DNA from 3 places in the Sphaerisporangium aureirubrum genome. Region 2 is predicted to be linked to each of the others. Evidence: riboswitches for the same ligand, from Rfam matches in the RefSeq annotation. Region 2 holds a riboswitch; each other region holds the start of a gene.

Region 1 (4,788 bases), on a different contig from region 2:
TCGGGTCCGGCTCGACCGAGGAACCCGGCTTCGCCGCCAAGTCGGTACGCCAGCAGGCCGAGAAGGAGGCCATCGCCCGCCGGGCCGCCGAGCTGGTGGGGCCGGGCACGGCGGTCGCGCTGTCGGCGGGCACCACCACCTGGACGCTGGCGCACCACCTGGTGGACGTGCCCGAGCTGACCGTCATCACCAACTCCCCCCGCGTCGCCGACGTGTTCCACCACGCCGGGCGGCCGGACCAGACCATCGTGCTGACCGGCGGGGTGCGCACCCCTTCCGACGCGCTGGTCGGGCCGGTCGCGGTGGGCGCGGTGCGCACACTGAACGTCGACACACTGATGCTCGGCGTGCACGGCATGAGCGCGCGGGCCGGGTTCAGCACCCCGAACCTGCTGGAGGCCGAGACCGACCGCGAGCTGATCGCGGCGGCGCAGCGGCTGGTCGTGCTGGCCGACCACACCAAGTGGGGCACGGTGGGCTTCAGCACGATCGCCAGGCTGGAGGAGGCCGACGTGCTGATCAGCGACACCGGCCTGCCGGAGGAGGCGCGCGAGGCCCTGGCCGAGCGGGACTGCTCGCTCATCCTGGCCGACCCCGCGGAGAGCGGCGGCACCGAGAGGGAAAGCGAGGTGGCCGGGGGATGAAACGCACGATCACTCATCTGGCCGACGGACGCGAGCTCATCTATTTCGACCGCGCGGACGACGCCGACCGCGGCGCGCCCGACACCCGCGACCTGCCGCCCCGCCCGCCGTCGTCGCAGCTGCGCTACGACCCGCTGCTGGACGAGTGGGTGGCGGTCGCCGGGCACCGGCAGGGCCGCACCTTCCTCCCCCCGGCCGACCAGTGCCCGCTGTGCCCGTCGGCGCCGGGGCGGCTCACCGAGATCCCGGCCGCGGACTACGACGTCGCGGTCTTCGAGAACCGCTTCCCGTCCTTCAGTTTCGTGCCGGGCGAGTACGAGCAGGTGGGCGGGCTCAGCGAGGTACGGCCCGGCGTGGGCCGGTGCGAGGTGGTGTGCTTCACCTCCCGGCACGACTCGTCGTTCTCCGCCCTCTCCCCCGCGCAGGTCGATCTGGTGCTCCAGGCGTGGGCGGACCGCACGGCCGAGTTGTCCGCGCTGCCCGGGGTGGAGCAGGTGTTCTGCTTCGAGAACCGCGGCGCCGAGATCGGCATCACGCTGGCCCACCCGCACGGGCAGATCTACGCCTATCCCTACCTAACCCCGCGCACCCGGCAGATGCTCGGCTCCGCCGCGCGGTACCGGGACCGCACCGGCGGCGACCTGTTCGCGGACGTGCTGGCGGCCGAGCGGGCGGAGGGCACGCGGGTGGTCGCGGCCGGCGAGCACTGGACGGCGTTCGTGCCCGCCGCGGCGCGCTGGCCGTTCGAGGTGCACGTCTACCCGAACCGCCGGGTGCCCGACCTGAACGCCCTGGAGCCCGAGGAGCGGGCGGAGTTCGGCACCCTGTACACCGGGGTGCTACGGCGGCTGGACGGGCTGTTCGGGGTGCCGATGCCGTACGTCGCGGCCTGGCACCAGGCGCCGGTGCGGGAGGGGCGCGATCTGGCGTACCTGCACCTGGAGCTGTTCAGCGTCCGGCGGGCCAAGGAGAAGCTGAAGTACCTCGCGGGGTCGGAGTCGGCGATGGGGGCGTTCGTCAACGACGTGCTGCCCGAGGAGGCCGCGCGGATGCTGAGGGATGCCTAGTTTCGCCCAATTTGTCCGATGAGTCGCCACAAGGCGCTGCAGAGTACTAGCATCCCATCCATTCCCGCCGGTAACGGCGGTCACGCCTAATCCCTGGCGCCTCGCCAGGGAACCGGGGACCCAGTGGTTTCTGGGGTGAATCCACCTCGTGTGGTAGGGCGACTCCGGCCCGAACCCGTCAGCTAACCCGGTCGGCGGATGGAGAGGAGAAGGCTCTGCCGCGCACTACCGGCGGTTCCGTGGTCATGGCCGCGTGTGTTCTGCTCATGGCCGGGCTGGTGCCCGGCCAGGCGGTGGCGGGAGCCGCCGCCCCCAAGCCCACCGAGAAGGAACTCAAGGCCCAGCTCGCGTCGCTCACCAAGAAGATCGACAAGCTGATCGCCGAGTACAACGCCAAGCGCGTCGCCGTCGGCAAGGCCAAGGCCGCCGAGAAGGCGGCGCGCGACCGGCTGAAGTCCGCCGAGGCGGCGTACGCCCTGGCCCAGTCGCAAGTGCGCGACATCGCCCAACTGCGCTACCAGGCCGGCGGCCTCGGGCTGGTGGGCGAGCTGATGTCCCCCGGGTACGGCGGCGCCGCGATGTTCGAGCAGCTCCAGGCCGAGCAGAGCGCCCGGCTGAGCGGGTTCGCCTCCGCCCGCGACACCCGCAAGCAGGCCGCGGGCGACGCCGAGAAGCTCACCGCCGAGCTGCGGGACGACATGACCGAGGTCTCCGGGCAGCGCAAGGACGCCGAGAAGCTGATCGACGAGATCAAGGACAAGCTGGACAAGCTGATCCCCACGGCCCCCGGCAAGCGGGCCAACGGCGCCTGGGCGCCCGAACTCCCCACCGGGAGCGACAACATCACCCCGCGCACCCGGCTGATGCGCGCCGAGGTGCGGAGCCACTTCACACTGCGCTTCCCGGTCGGCTGCTACCGCGCGGAGACCAGCGGCGAGCACCCGCTCGGCCGCGCCTGCGACTTCATGCTGAGCTCGGGCGGCGCGCTGCCCGCCGCCGGAGACGCCGCCCTCGGCAACGAGATCGCGGCCTGGATCATCAAGAACGGCGGCAAGCTCGGCGTCAAGTACGTGATCTACCGCCAGCGCATCTACAACCTGGGCTTCCCCGGCTGGCGCCCCATGTCCGACCGCGGCGGCGTCACTGCCAACCACTTCGACCACGTGCACATCTCGATGTACTGACCGGCCCGGGGCACGGGCCGGTCAGATGGGGCCCGGTCAGCCGGACAGGCGGATCGGGTTGACGATGTCGGCGTAGATGAGCAGGGTGCTCATGACCAGGAGCACGGCCACCACGGCGTAGGTCAGGGGCAGGGCCTTGGCGATGTCGACGTAGGAGGGGGCCGGGCGGCGGCGCAGGCGGGCGTAGGCGCGCTTGATGCCCTCCCACAGGGCGCCGGCGATCTGGCCGCCGTCCAGGGGCAGCAGCGGGACCAGGTTGAACATGCCGATCGCGAGGTTCACCAAGGCGAGCAGCTGGATCAACGAGATGATCTTGGTGTCCAGGGGGGCGGCGGACGCGGCGATCTCGCCGCCGATCCTTCCCGCGCCGACGATGCTGGCGGGGCTGTTGATGTCACGCTTGGCGCCACTGAAGGCGGCGTCCCAGACGCCGCCGATGCGCTCGGGGAAGCGGGCCAGCGACGCGGCGGTGCGGGCGGTGAAGTCCCACATCGTGCCGGCGACGAAGCCGAGGTTCTGACGTTCGACGACCACCACGGGGCTCACACCGAGGAAGCCGGCGTTCTTCTCGATCTTGGCTGGGTCGTCCGCCGAGGGCCGGTCCTGCGCGATGAGCGTCGGGGTGAGGGTCAGCGGCGTGCCGTTCCGCTCGACCTGGACGGCGATCGGCCCGGCGCCGTGCTGACGGATCAGCTTGGTGGCCTGCTCCCAGCTGGTGACCGGGGTGCCGCCCACGGCCACGATCTTGTCGTTGGCCCGCAGGCCGGCCACGGCGGCGGGGGACGCGACGTGCGCGGAGGTGCACTCCTGGCCCTTCTGCTGCTCCTGGACGGTCATGACGCACTTGGAGACGGCGGCCACGACCGGCTGGGCGACCTGGATGCCGAACCCCATCAGCACGACCGCGAAGAGCACGAAGGCGAGCACGAAGTTCATCGCGGGGCCACCCACGAAGATGATCAGGCGCTGCCACCAGGGCTTGCGGTACAGGACGCGGTCCTCGTCACCCGGCCTGACCTCCTCCAGGGACGCCTGCCTGGCGCTCTCGATGAGCCCCTGCCAGTAGCCGGTGGAGAGGTTGCGCAGCTTGCCCTGATCCTGCGGGCGCGGCGGGAGCGGGCCGATCATGCGGATGTAGCCGCCGAGCGGAATCCATTTCACGCCGTATTCGGTTTCCTTGGTCCGCTTGGACCACAGCGTGGGCCCGAAACCGACCATGTACTGGGTGACCTTCACCCCGAAGAACTTGGCGGGGACCAGGTGGCCGATCTCGTGCAGGGCAATCGACGCCATCAACCCGAGGAAGAAGATGAGAAACCCGGCCACGACGAGCCAGCTCATAGCTGCTGCCCCCCACCTGCGGAGAAGATGTGTTGGGTTTGGATTGCCCTCTCCGAGACTAACCGAACTCGGGGATGGCCCGGTCCCACCGGGTTAATCATCTTCACACCGACCAACCGTAGGAGTGACTTGCGCACGGTGCACCGAATCGGGAGACTGCATTGACGGTAAGCAATCATCTCGACACCGTGGGATATGACTCGGTTAAGTAACATTTGCCGGATTCAGCGCCACAATGCCCCCTAGGAGAACCTTGATACGCATCCTGGTTGCCGAACATCTCCCCCTTGTCCGGCGGGGACTGGTGGCCTCGCTGGACGCGGAGAAGGATCTCACGGTGATCGCCGATGTGGCCTGTGGTGAGTACGTCGTGCCGGCGGCGCTGGAACTCGACCCCGACGTCGCCGTGATGGACGTGGACCTCCCCGACCTCGACGGACTGACCGCCGCGGCCCGCCTGCACGAGAAGGCGCCACGCTGCAGGGTACTGCTGCTGTCCGCGCAGCCCAATCCGGGGCAGGTGCGGCGGGCCTTCGCCGCGCACGCCCTCGG
Region 2 (4,788 bases):
GTGGCGGGGATCGAGATGCCCGGCAGGCCGGACACGAACACCGGGCGAGGGCTCATCCCGTCGAACACGCCGCTCACCAGCACGTCGACCACCGGCCCGGTGCAGGCGACCAGCACCACGTCCGGCCTGGTCCGCTCGGCGAGGCGCCGCAGCCCCCGCGCGGAGGCCACGGCCGGCGGGTCGCCCGCGGCGTACCCGGTGCCGCTGACCGCGGCGGCGATCTGCGCCTCGGACGGGGTGATCGGCGTCCGCACGACGGCGAGCGTCCGCGTCCAGTCCGCCGGGAGTTGGTCGAGCAGGCCCGCCGCCCACTTCAGATAGCTGTCGGAGTCGGCGACGGCGAGAACCCGGGTCAAGGAGCAGCCCTTTCGTGCGCGAACATCTGCAGGTGGGACCGGAGCGAGTCGGTGGCCGTGGGGGTCCACCAGTCGTCCGGGACGTCGACGGTCTCCACCGGCACGCCGCGCGCGGACAGCAGCACGCGCAGCGAGGTCACGGCGGTGGAGGGCAGGCTGAGCACGCGCTGGCCCGGCCGCAGGTCACGCAGGGTCATCTCGACCGGCGCTCCGCCGTCGTACACGGTGACCCCGGGATGGTCGCGCACCGCGGCGAGATCTCCGGGATCTTCCCGCCGGTGCGGATAGTACGCCACCGGGCCTTCCAGGGCGAACAGCCACGAGAAGTAGCGATCCCGGTGGATCAGCCCGTTGCGCACCAGCGAGGTGCCGAGCACGACAGTGCTCTCCGGCGGGCGGGGGTGCGCGGCGGCGGGCTGGGAGCGCAGCCAGGCGAAGTCGTGGGTGATCAGCTCGGCCCCGAGGCTCCGCACCGACGCGGCCAGCGCGGCGGGGACGGGCAGCGCGGTGAATATCGTCAGCCTGCCGGCGCGGGCGGCGGCGCGCAGGCGCAGCGCGGCGGCGGTGCCGAGGGCCCGGCGCGACCAGGTGGCGTCGGCGCGGGCGCGCAGCAGGGGCGTGCCCGGCCGGGCGGTGAGCAGTTCGAGCAGGCGGATGGTGGCGAGGCCGTCGTCGACCACGACCATGCGGCGCGGCACGGAGCCGAGCGCGGTGAGCTGCATGCGGCCGGAGAAGGCGTCGCCGAGCACCCAGGACTCGCGGCGGCCCGGCCGGGGCATGCGCTCCTCGGCGGTGTCCAGGCGCAGGCCCTCGGGCAGCGCGAGGGACGCCAGCTCCCTGCGGGTCACCCGCAGCCCCGGCAACTTCGCCCTGGCCATCACCTGGAGACCGGGCCCCACCACTCCGGCGTACCTCGCCTCGACCGCGCAGAGCAGCTGGAGGGGCGACTCCACCCAGGCGACGGCCGACCCCTGCTCCCGCACGCGGCTTCGACCGATCCTCTCCACGCCGGGTAATGAGACGTTCACGACGTAGGCAACCTAGTGCCACGACCCTACGCGGCGGGTAACGTCCGGTGAACGGCGGACAACAGGCGAAGGTCATGCGGCGCGGGGCCCCTGGTGAGGCCCATAGGTTTGCCGTCTCCAGGCCGGAGCAGCCTAAGTGGTTTGTCCTGTTTGCGCCTCTTTGTCCGATGTATTACTGTGAGGGGACTCCTGGTCTAGGAAACGCCTGAACAGGTAACTTCCTGGTCCGGGAGCAGGCCGGAGCGAGACAGGTCCGCCGCGGAGATCCATCTCCCGCCATCACGCTCCGGACGCCGAGTCCGCTCCCACGCGGAGCCGGGGACCCACCTTTCCGGGGTGAATCGGAGCGCCGTTCCCACAGGCGCGCCGTAGGGCGACTTCCAGGCCCGAACCCGTCAGCTAACCCGGTAGGCGCCTTTGGAAGAAGGAGCTCTCCCTTTGTCAACGTTCACGCAGCGACTCATGGACGCCCCACGACATCGCGTGATCGGGCTGGCCCTCGGTGGCCTCGTCATGGCCCAGGTGGTCACCGGAACCGCGCTCGCCCACGCCGACGGCCCGCCGTCCGACGCCATCGCCAAGGTCGCCTCCGCCGAGGCGCACGGCGAGCCTCGCTCGGTGAGCAAGGTCACCGCCGAGCAGGTGCTCCGCCTGGCCGAGTCCCAGGTCGGCATCTCCGAGGACAGCGCGGGGGGTGGCACCAAGTTCCAGGCATGGTACATGGCGAGCCCCCGGGCGCAGCAGACCATCGCCCGTGACACCGGCAAGATCTCGGACTACGCCAACGCGGCGTGGTGCGACATGTTCGTCTCCTGGGTCGGCGAGCAGCTCGGCATCCAGGACACGATGGGCCAGGACGCCTACACCGTCCAGCACGCCAAGTGGTTCGAGGCCCAGGGCCGCTGGGGCACCGCACCCAAGCCCGGCGCCGTGGTGTTCTTCGACTGGAACGGCGGCGGCATCGACGGCATCGACCACGTCGGGTTCGTCGTCCAGGACAACGGTGACGGCACCATCAAGACCGTCGAGGGCAACACCGGGAACGGCGTGGTCGAGATCCGCACCCGCCCGACCTACCAGGTGGCCGGCTACGGCTACCCGAGTTACGCGGCGGCCTGACCGCGGACCCCCCGCACGAACCGGGCGGGCGTTCCAGATCACCCACTCCCAGGGACGCCCGCCCTTCCCGCCGCCGCACGGCCGAACCAGCCCGCAACCGGCCGTGCGGCGGCACCTTCTTGTCTGTCTTTTGCGGAGGACTGTGCCGGTAGCGATGGGAGCGCTCCCAATACCGGCAATGGCCTTTTTGCCGCTTATCATCACATTCCATGCTTCTGGGAACCTCAGGAGTAACAGTTAGGTTTCGGCATATTGACGCCAGCGTTGCCCGTCGGGGACCCTTCGTGGGAGCGCTCCCAAATCTCGCCCGCGGGACCATGCCACCCGCGGTTCACGACTGAGGGATCCAGCACATCGCGGGGCCCGACTGTCGGGGCCGGCCCTCGATGCATCTCCCAATGATCGGGCAACCACCTTGAGAGGGGTCCGGAATGATGAACACAATGCGCCGCGGCAGGATGCTCGCGGTCGCATCGGTGATGACGGTCGCGCTTGGCATCACTGCCGCATGCTCGTCCGGCGGAGGCTCCGGCGAAGGAGGCGGCGCGTCGTCAGCGGCGCCGGAGAAGATCACCCTTACTCTGCAGACCTTCGGCGGAGGCACCAACTTCGGCTACAAGGCCGCAGTGGAGAAGTGGAACGCGGAACACCCGAACGTCCAGGTCAAGTACAACAACCTGACCGATAGCTTCGAGAACGTGTACTGGCCGCAGATGCTGCAGTGGCTTCAGTCGGGCACCGGTGCCGGCGACGTCGTCGGCATCGACGAGGGCGGCATGGGTCTGGCCAAGGCCCGTCCCCAGTTCTTCACCGACCTCAGCCAGTACGGCGTGCAGAGCCGCCAGGCCGACTTCCCCGCGTGGAAGTGGGAGAACGGCATCAACGCCGACGGCAAGCTCTTCGCCCTCGGCACCGACGTCGGCGGCATGAGCATCTGTTACCGCACCGACCTGTTCGAGAAGGCGGGCCTGCCCACCGACCGGGCCGAGGTGTCCGGGCTGTGGAAGACGTGGGACGACTTCATCAAGGTCGGCCAGCAGTTCCAGGGCAAGGCCAAGGGCGCGAAGTTCGTCGACAGCGTCAACACCATCTACAACGTGGTGTTGTCGCAGGAGGCCGCCAAGAACGGCAACGTCACCTACTTCGACAAGAACCAGCAGCTGATCGCCGACAAGAACCCCGCGGTCAAGACCGCGTTCGACTTCACGCAGAAGATCAGCAAGGCGGGCCTCACCGCCAAGCTGCAGAACTTCACCGACCCGTGGAACACCGGATTCGTCAAGTCGCAGTTCGCGACGCTCGGCTGCCCGGGCTGGATGCTCGGCGTGGTCTCCGGCACCGCCGGTGACGAGTTCAAGGGCAAGTGGGACGTCGCGACCGTGCCCGGTGGCGGCGGCAACTGGGGCGGCTCCTGGCTGGCCGTGCCCAAGCAGTCCAAGCACCCGAAGGAGGCCGCCGAGCTGGCCAGCTACCTGACCAGCCCCGAGGCTCAGCTGATGGCGTTCAAGGAGGGCGGCAACCTCCCGAGCACGATCCCGGCCCAGGACAACCCTGAGCTGCAGAGTGCCAAGAACGAGTACTTCAACAACGCGCCGATCGGCGAGATCTTCGGCCCGTCCATCAAGAGCCTCCAGCCGACCTTCCTCGGTGAGAAGCACGCGCAGGTGAAGGCCGCGGTCGAGCAGGTCGTCATCGGCATGGACCAGGGCGCGGTGCCCTACGACCAGGCCTGGCAGAAGTTCGTCGAGGCCGGGCAGAAGGCGGCGGGCTGATCTTCCCATCGACGTCACCGGCCCGCCGTGGCGACCCTCCAGCGGGCCGGTGACCTTCCGTCGAGCGAGCGGCGGCAGCGGGACACGCGCTGCCGCCCTTCGCGCCGACCGCCGAAAGGACGACTTCATTGACCTTTTCCGCACGGACGACCTCCGAAGACCTCCCTGTGACAGGGCTGGTCGCACGCGGTTTTACGCCGCGTCCGGCGAGACGGCCTTCCGCAGCGGCCGAGCGTCTACGTCTCCGGCCCCGCGACGCCGCCACCGGACGCGGCGGCGTGGTGGACGGGCCACCGACTGCCACCCACGAGCGAAGGAGAAAGGGGCCGCGCTCCCATGGCCGTGAGCCAGGGATCCCCGCCCCGGAATTCCGATGAGCGTCAACCTACACACGCAGCGGGCGGATCCGGCGCCGGTGCGGCCCCGGCCGGGGCGCCATCAGAACCGGCCGACACGCCGCTTCTTGTCGAACCTGGACCTGAAAGCCACCCCGTACTTTCTCATCTCGCCGTA
Region 3 (4,788 bases), on a different contig from region 2:
GTTACACGTCGTCGAACTTGCCGCGCAGGTGCTCGGCACCATGCAACCGCCCGCCATCCCCGCGCCGTTGCGCGGCATCGCGCGGTTCGAGCCCCGCAAGCGCGCCCGTCTCGGCAGCGCCCCGATCGCGGCGCAGCTGGAGACCGACAAGGAGTTCCGCGAGATCGTCGCCGAGGCGACCACCGAGGCGTGGCCGGAGCTGGTCGCCGCCCTGGAGGAGGGCAACGTCCCGCCCGCCGCCGAGCCGGTCCTGGTGGCCGCCGCGGCCTACCTCACCCGCCCGCCGGGCTGGCCCGACCTGGTCGAGGCGGCCCGCGCCGACCTGGACAGGGCCGCCGTCGCCGCGGAGGAGACCGCGCAGGAGCAGACCGTCCAAAGGCTGCGCGACGAGCTGGCCGCGCAGAAGACCGCGGCCAAGCAGGAGGCCGACCGTCTGCGCGAGCAGCTGAAGGCCTCGCGCACCGAGGTCGCCGACCTGCGGCGCCGCCTGCACGACGCCAGGGAGCGCGGCAGGCGCGCCGAGGAGCGTGCCGTCGAGGCCGAGGCGCTGGCCGTGGAGGCCAGGGCCACGGTCACGTCGGCCACCGGGGCCGCCGAGTCGGAGCTGCGCAAGCTGCGCGAGCGGCTCGCCGAGGCCGAGCGGCGCCTGCTGGCGGGCCGCCGCGCCGCCCGCGAGGGCCGCAGCATCGAGGACGCCCGCCTGCGCGTCCTGCTGGACAGCCTCCAGGACGCCGCGGCCGGGCTGCGCGCCGAGCTGGGGCTGCCCGTGGCGATCAGCAAGCCCGCCGACTCGGTGGACGCCGTGACGCCCGCCCGGCCGTCGGTGCGCGCCGTCCCCGCCCGCGCCCTCGCCGACGACGACCCCGCGCTGCTCGACCAGCTGCTGGCCATCCCGCACCTCCACCTCATCGTGGACGGCTACAACGTCACCAAGTCCGGCTATCCCGCGCTGACCCTGGTCGACCAGCGGGCGCGGCTGCTGACCGGCCTCGGAGGCCTGGCGGTGCAGAGCCGGGCCGAGGTGACCTGCGTGTTCGACGGCGCCGAGCTGAACGGCCCGGTCCAGGTGTCGGCGCCGCGCGGGGTGCGGGTGCTGTTCAGCGAGCCGGGGGAGATCGCCGACGACCTCATCCGCCAGCTGGTCCGGGCCGAGCCGCCCGGCCGCGCGGTGGCCGTGGTGTCGACCGACCGCGAGGTGGCCGACTCGGTGCGCCGCATGGGCGCCCGTCCGGTCCCCGCGGCGCTGCTGCTGCGCCGTCTCGGCCGGGCCTGACTCCGTTCCTGACAGCGGTTCTGACAACCCCGGTGATGCCCCGGTGGGCCGCGGGGTGCTCCTGGGGCGCCCCTTAATCCCAGATACGGGTGTGAACTGGGGTTGCCCGGCCAAAACATTTCGGGTCTAAAGCTAGAGCGGACCTTACCGTTTCTGTAGGATCACGCCCCAGGTGTCACAGTTGTCGCACTTGAGGAGGCTGGGTTCCCCGTGGCCGTGCGAGGTGTCCGGAGGTTCGGACGCGTACCGGTGACCGGTGTTCTCGTCGCCGCGGTACTGGTGACCCAGGCGGCCGGGGCGGTGGCCGAGCCGAAACCCACCATCGCCCAGACCAAGGCGCGGCTCGCCAAGCTGGACGCCCAGGCGGACAAGGTCGTCGACAAGTACAACGACGCCGGCGAGAAGTACAAGAAGGCCCGCAAGGAGTACAACGCCGTCAACGGCCGCTTCAAGCAGCAGATCGAGCGGGCCGACGAACTGCGGGCCGGCCTGGTGTCGGTCGCGGTGAGCAGCTACCAGTCGGGCGACCTGCTGTCCTGGCCGAACCTCGTCACCACCGGCGACCCCGAGGCGCTGCTGGCGGGCCTCGCCTCCATCGACCAGATGTCGGCGCGGCGCTCGCAGACGCTGACCGAGTACGAGGACGCGATGAGCTCGCTCAAGGGCGAGCGGGACAAGGCCAAGGGCGCCTACGACAAGGCGCTGAAGCTGTTCGAGGACCTTCGCGGGCAGAAGAAGGACGTCGAGAAGCTGGTCGGCGAGCAGGAGCGCCTGCTGCGCAGGCTGAACGCCTTCAACGCGGGCAACCCCAACAGCGCCGGCGTCAAGTACAACGGCCCCGCCTCCGGCAACGCCCGCACCGCCCTCCAGTTCGCCTACGCCCAGATCGGCAAGCCGTACCGCTACGGCGGCACCGGCCCCGGCGCCTGGGACTGCTCCGGCCTCACCCAGAAGTCCTGGGCCGCCGCCGGCGTCAGCCTCCCCCGCACCGCCGCCGGCCAGTACTCCTGGGGCGCCTCCCGGCGCGTCTCCCTGAACGCCCTGCAACCCGGCGACCTGCTGTTCGCCTCCGGCCTCGGCCACGTCGGCATGTACGCCGGCAACGGCCAGATGGTCCACGCCCCTCGCACGGGCGACGTGGTGAAGGTCGTCCCCCTGTCCTCCTACCGGGGTATTTTCGCCGCCGTACGGCCCTGAGCGCCGTCGTAGGGGTCGTGGCGGGGGAGACCTTCCCCTGGCGTTCTCGCGTCGGTCCGGCGCATTCCTGAGCGGTTTCAGTCGCCCGGTGTTTCCTGCCCGCCCGAATCCGTGGCTAGGGGCGGGACTTTATGGCGTCCCGAGGTGAGGGGCCGGCTCGTGGCTCCCCGTCAAGATCGATAACTCCTGTGGCTCGTGTGACTGGTGGGACTCACGGAGGGCTGAGTTGGCTCGTGTGTGAGCCGAATCACATTTGGCGGTAGATGTGGGAGTTAACCAGGCGTTTTCCATTTTGTGATCACTCGTTATGATCTAGAGATATCACTTGGGCTTTGCCAGTTCTTGGGGATCTGTGTAGCTTCTGGGCCGCGGCGAGCACGCCATGCCGTCGCGAGAAAGGCCGGTCGCCGCGGTGACCGGAATCACACACCCATCCATAAGGTCAATGGCTTCGTATGTCCCGCCATAAATGGCACAAGCCGTTGACCAGCCGAATCCGTGCGGCAAGGAGCGCGGAACCGGGGACCCAATAGGCCCTTTAGCGGGCTCTGGGGTGAATCAGTGGTTATTGCCGCTGTAGGGCGACTTCCAAGCCCGAATCCGTCAGCTAACCCGGTAGGCGAAAGTGGAAGAACTGAGGAGCGATCCTGTCCAGCACCATGTCCAACCCCCGCCTGTCGCGCTTCGCTCGCCTCTCCCTCGGGGGTGTCGTCCTCACCGTGACGGCTTCGGCCGGCGCTGTGGCGATCCAGACGACGGCCGGTGCCGCCACGGCGGAACCCGGCGCGGAGCAGGTCATCACGCCCCCCATCACGCTTGCCGCTCCCCCCACGGCGCCGAGGAGCGCCGCACCGGCCTCCGCCGGGAGCACCTCCGGCAAGAAGGCCAAACTGAGCAAGGCCGCCCGGCAGCGGATCAAGGCGGGCACCGCCGTGTCCGTGGCCAAGAAGCAGGTCGGTGACCCCTACCGCTGGGGCGCCAGCGGCCCGAACGCCTTCGACTGCTCGGGGCTGGTCATGTACTCGTGGCGCAAGGCGGGCGTGAAGCTGCCCCGCATCACGGGCAGCCAGTACCGCGCCGTCAAGAAGAAGGTCTCCTGGAAGAACCTCAAGCCGGGCGACCTGATGTTCTTCTCCGGCTTCGGGCACGTCGGCATGTACGTCGGCCACGGCAAGATGATCCACTCCCCGCACAGCGGCACCCGCGTCCAGATCAACAAGCTGAGCTCGTACCGTAAGGCCAGCTTCGTGGGCGCCGTCCGCCCGGGCGCCTGACCTCGGAATACCCTGAGGCGCGCCCTGGGACGTACTCCCTGACCCCGGACGGACCACGTCCGGGGCCGGGGGACGGGACCTCGTCCGTACGAGACCTCGTCCGTGTCGTGCCGGGGGTGAGCGCCTCCAAGGGGCGGGACGGAAGTCGTCCGCGTCCTGTCGCGGGGTGAACCCTCGCCAAGGGATCGGGACGGACACCACCGGTGTCCTGCCCGGCGCGAATCTCCCCGGAGATCGGGCCCCGGTCCCGGCCGCGCGGGGGTGAACCCTTCCGGGGCGAGGGCGTGCCGTCCGGGCCGTGCCCGGGATGAACCCTTCCAGGATCCCGGGCGTACCCCTTCAGGGGACCTCCCCTGAACCGGCAGGGCCCCGGCCACTCCCCACGTGGCCGGGGCCCTGCCTTTTGCTCTTCCGTGCCCGGACGGGGCGGCTCAGGCGTTCAGGGGGCGCGACAGCGCGGACTTGACCTGCCTGGTGGGCTCGTCGGCGAGCACCTCGGACAGGTCGCCGGCGATGGCGAGCATCGTCTGCTCGGCCACGTCCGCCGCGCTGATCTTGGGCGCGTCGGTCCACGCGCTCAGATCGGTGTCCACGAACCCCGAGTGCACCCCGACGACCAGCGTGCCCTGCTCGCGCAGGACCTGGCGCAGCGAGTCGGTCAGCGACCACTGCGCGGCCTTGGACGCCGCGTAGCCCGGCGCCACGGGCATCGCGGCCCAGGACGCCAGCGACAGCATGCTCACCAGGGCCCCGCCGCCGTTGCGGGCCAGCACGGGGGCGAACGCCCTGGCGACGGCCCAGGTGCCGAGGTAGTTGACCTCCATGGCCTGGCGGGCGCCGTCGAAGTCCCCCTCCAGCAACCTCGACGTCGTTCCCCCTACGCCCGCGTTGTTGATCACGATGGTGGCGTCCCCCGCCGTGACGGCCGCCGCCGCCACCTCGTCCGGCCTGGTGACGTCCAGCCGCAGCGGGATGAGATCCGGATCGGTGACCTTGCCGGGATCCCGCGCCCCCGCGTAGACCCTGGCGGCCCCGTGCTCCAGC

Evidence for each region. Region 2 has a riboswitch for cyclic di-AMP ahead of ACFP1K_RS05570 (CHAP domain-containing protein). Riboswitches for the same ligand answer to the same signal wherever they lie in the genome.
Region 1: it holds a riboswitch for cyclic di-AMP, as region 2 does, so the genes downstream of both, ACFP1K_RS27325 (coiled-coil domain-containing protein) here and ACFP1K_RS05570 (CHAP domain-containing protein) in region 2, are expected to answer to the same signal.
Region 3: it holds a riboswitch for cyclic di-AMP, as region 2 does, so the genes downstream of both, ACFP1K_RS29580 (C40 family peptidase) here and ACFP1K_RS05570 (CHAP domain-containing protein) in region 2, are expected to answer to the same signal.

What each region holds. Positions count from the first base shown of each region.
Region 1 covers NZ_JBHSRF010000051.1:20,484-25,271, forward strand. Annotated here, with positions in the region: gene ACFP1K_RS27315 (DeoR/GlpR family DNA-binding transcription regulator) at 1-644, shown strand, start outside; gene galT (galactose-1-phosphate uridylyltransferase) at 641-1,711, shown strand; cyclic di-AMP (ydaO/yuaA leader) riboswitch at 1,785-1,922, shown strand; gene ACFP1K_RS27325 (coiled-coil domain-containing protein) at 1,957-2,895, shown strand; gene ACFP1K_RS27330 (M50 family metallopeptidase) at 2,932-4,236, opposite strand; gene ACFP1K_RS27335 (LuxR C-terminal-related transcriptional regulator) at 4,490-4,788, shown strand, end outside.
Region 2 covers NZ_JBHSRF010000005.1:161,937-166,724, reverse strand. Annotated here, with positions in the region: gene ACFP1K_RS05580 (DUF6716 putative glycosyltransferase) at 1-356, opposite strand, end outside; gene ACFP1K_RS05575 (hypothetical protein) at 353-1,339, opposite strand; cyclic di-AMP (ydaO/yuaA leader) riboswitch at 1,666-1,813, shown strand; gene ACFP1K_RS05570 (CHAP domain-containing protein) at 1,823-2,503, shown strand; gene ACFP1K_RS05565 (ABC transporter substrate-binding protein) at 2,962-4,275, shown strand; gene ACFP1K_RS05560 (carbohydrate ABC transporter permease) at 4,649-4,788, shown strand, end outside.
Region 3 covers NZ_JBHSRF010000060.1:34,071-38,858, reverse strand. Annotated here, with positions in the region: gene ACFP1K_RS29590 (NYN domain-containing protein) at 1-1,273, shown strand, start outside; gene ACFP1K_RS29585 (C40 family peptidase) at 1,523-2,470, shown strand; cyclic di-AMP (ydaO/yuaA leader) riboswitch at 2,949-3,107, shown strand; gene ACFP1K_RS29580 (C40 family peptidase) at 3,130-3,744, shown strand; gene ACFP1K_RS29575 (SDR family oxidoreductase) at 4,176-4,788, opposite strand, start outside.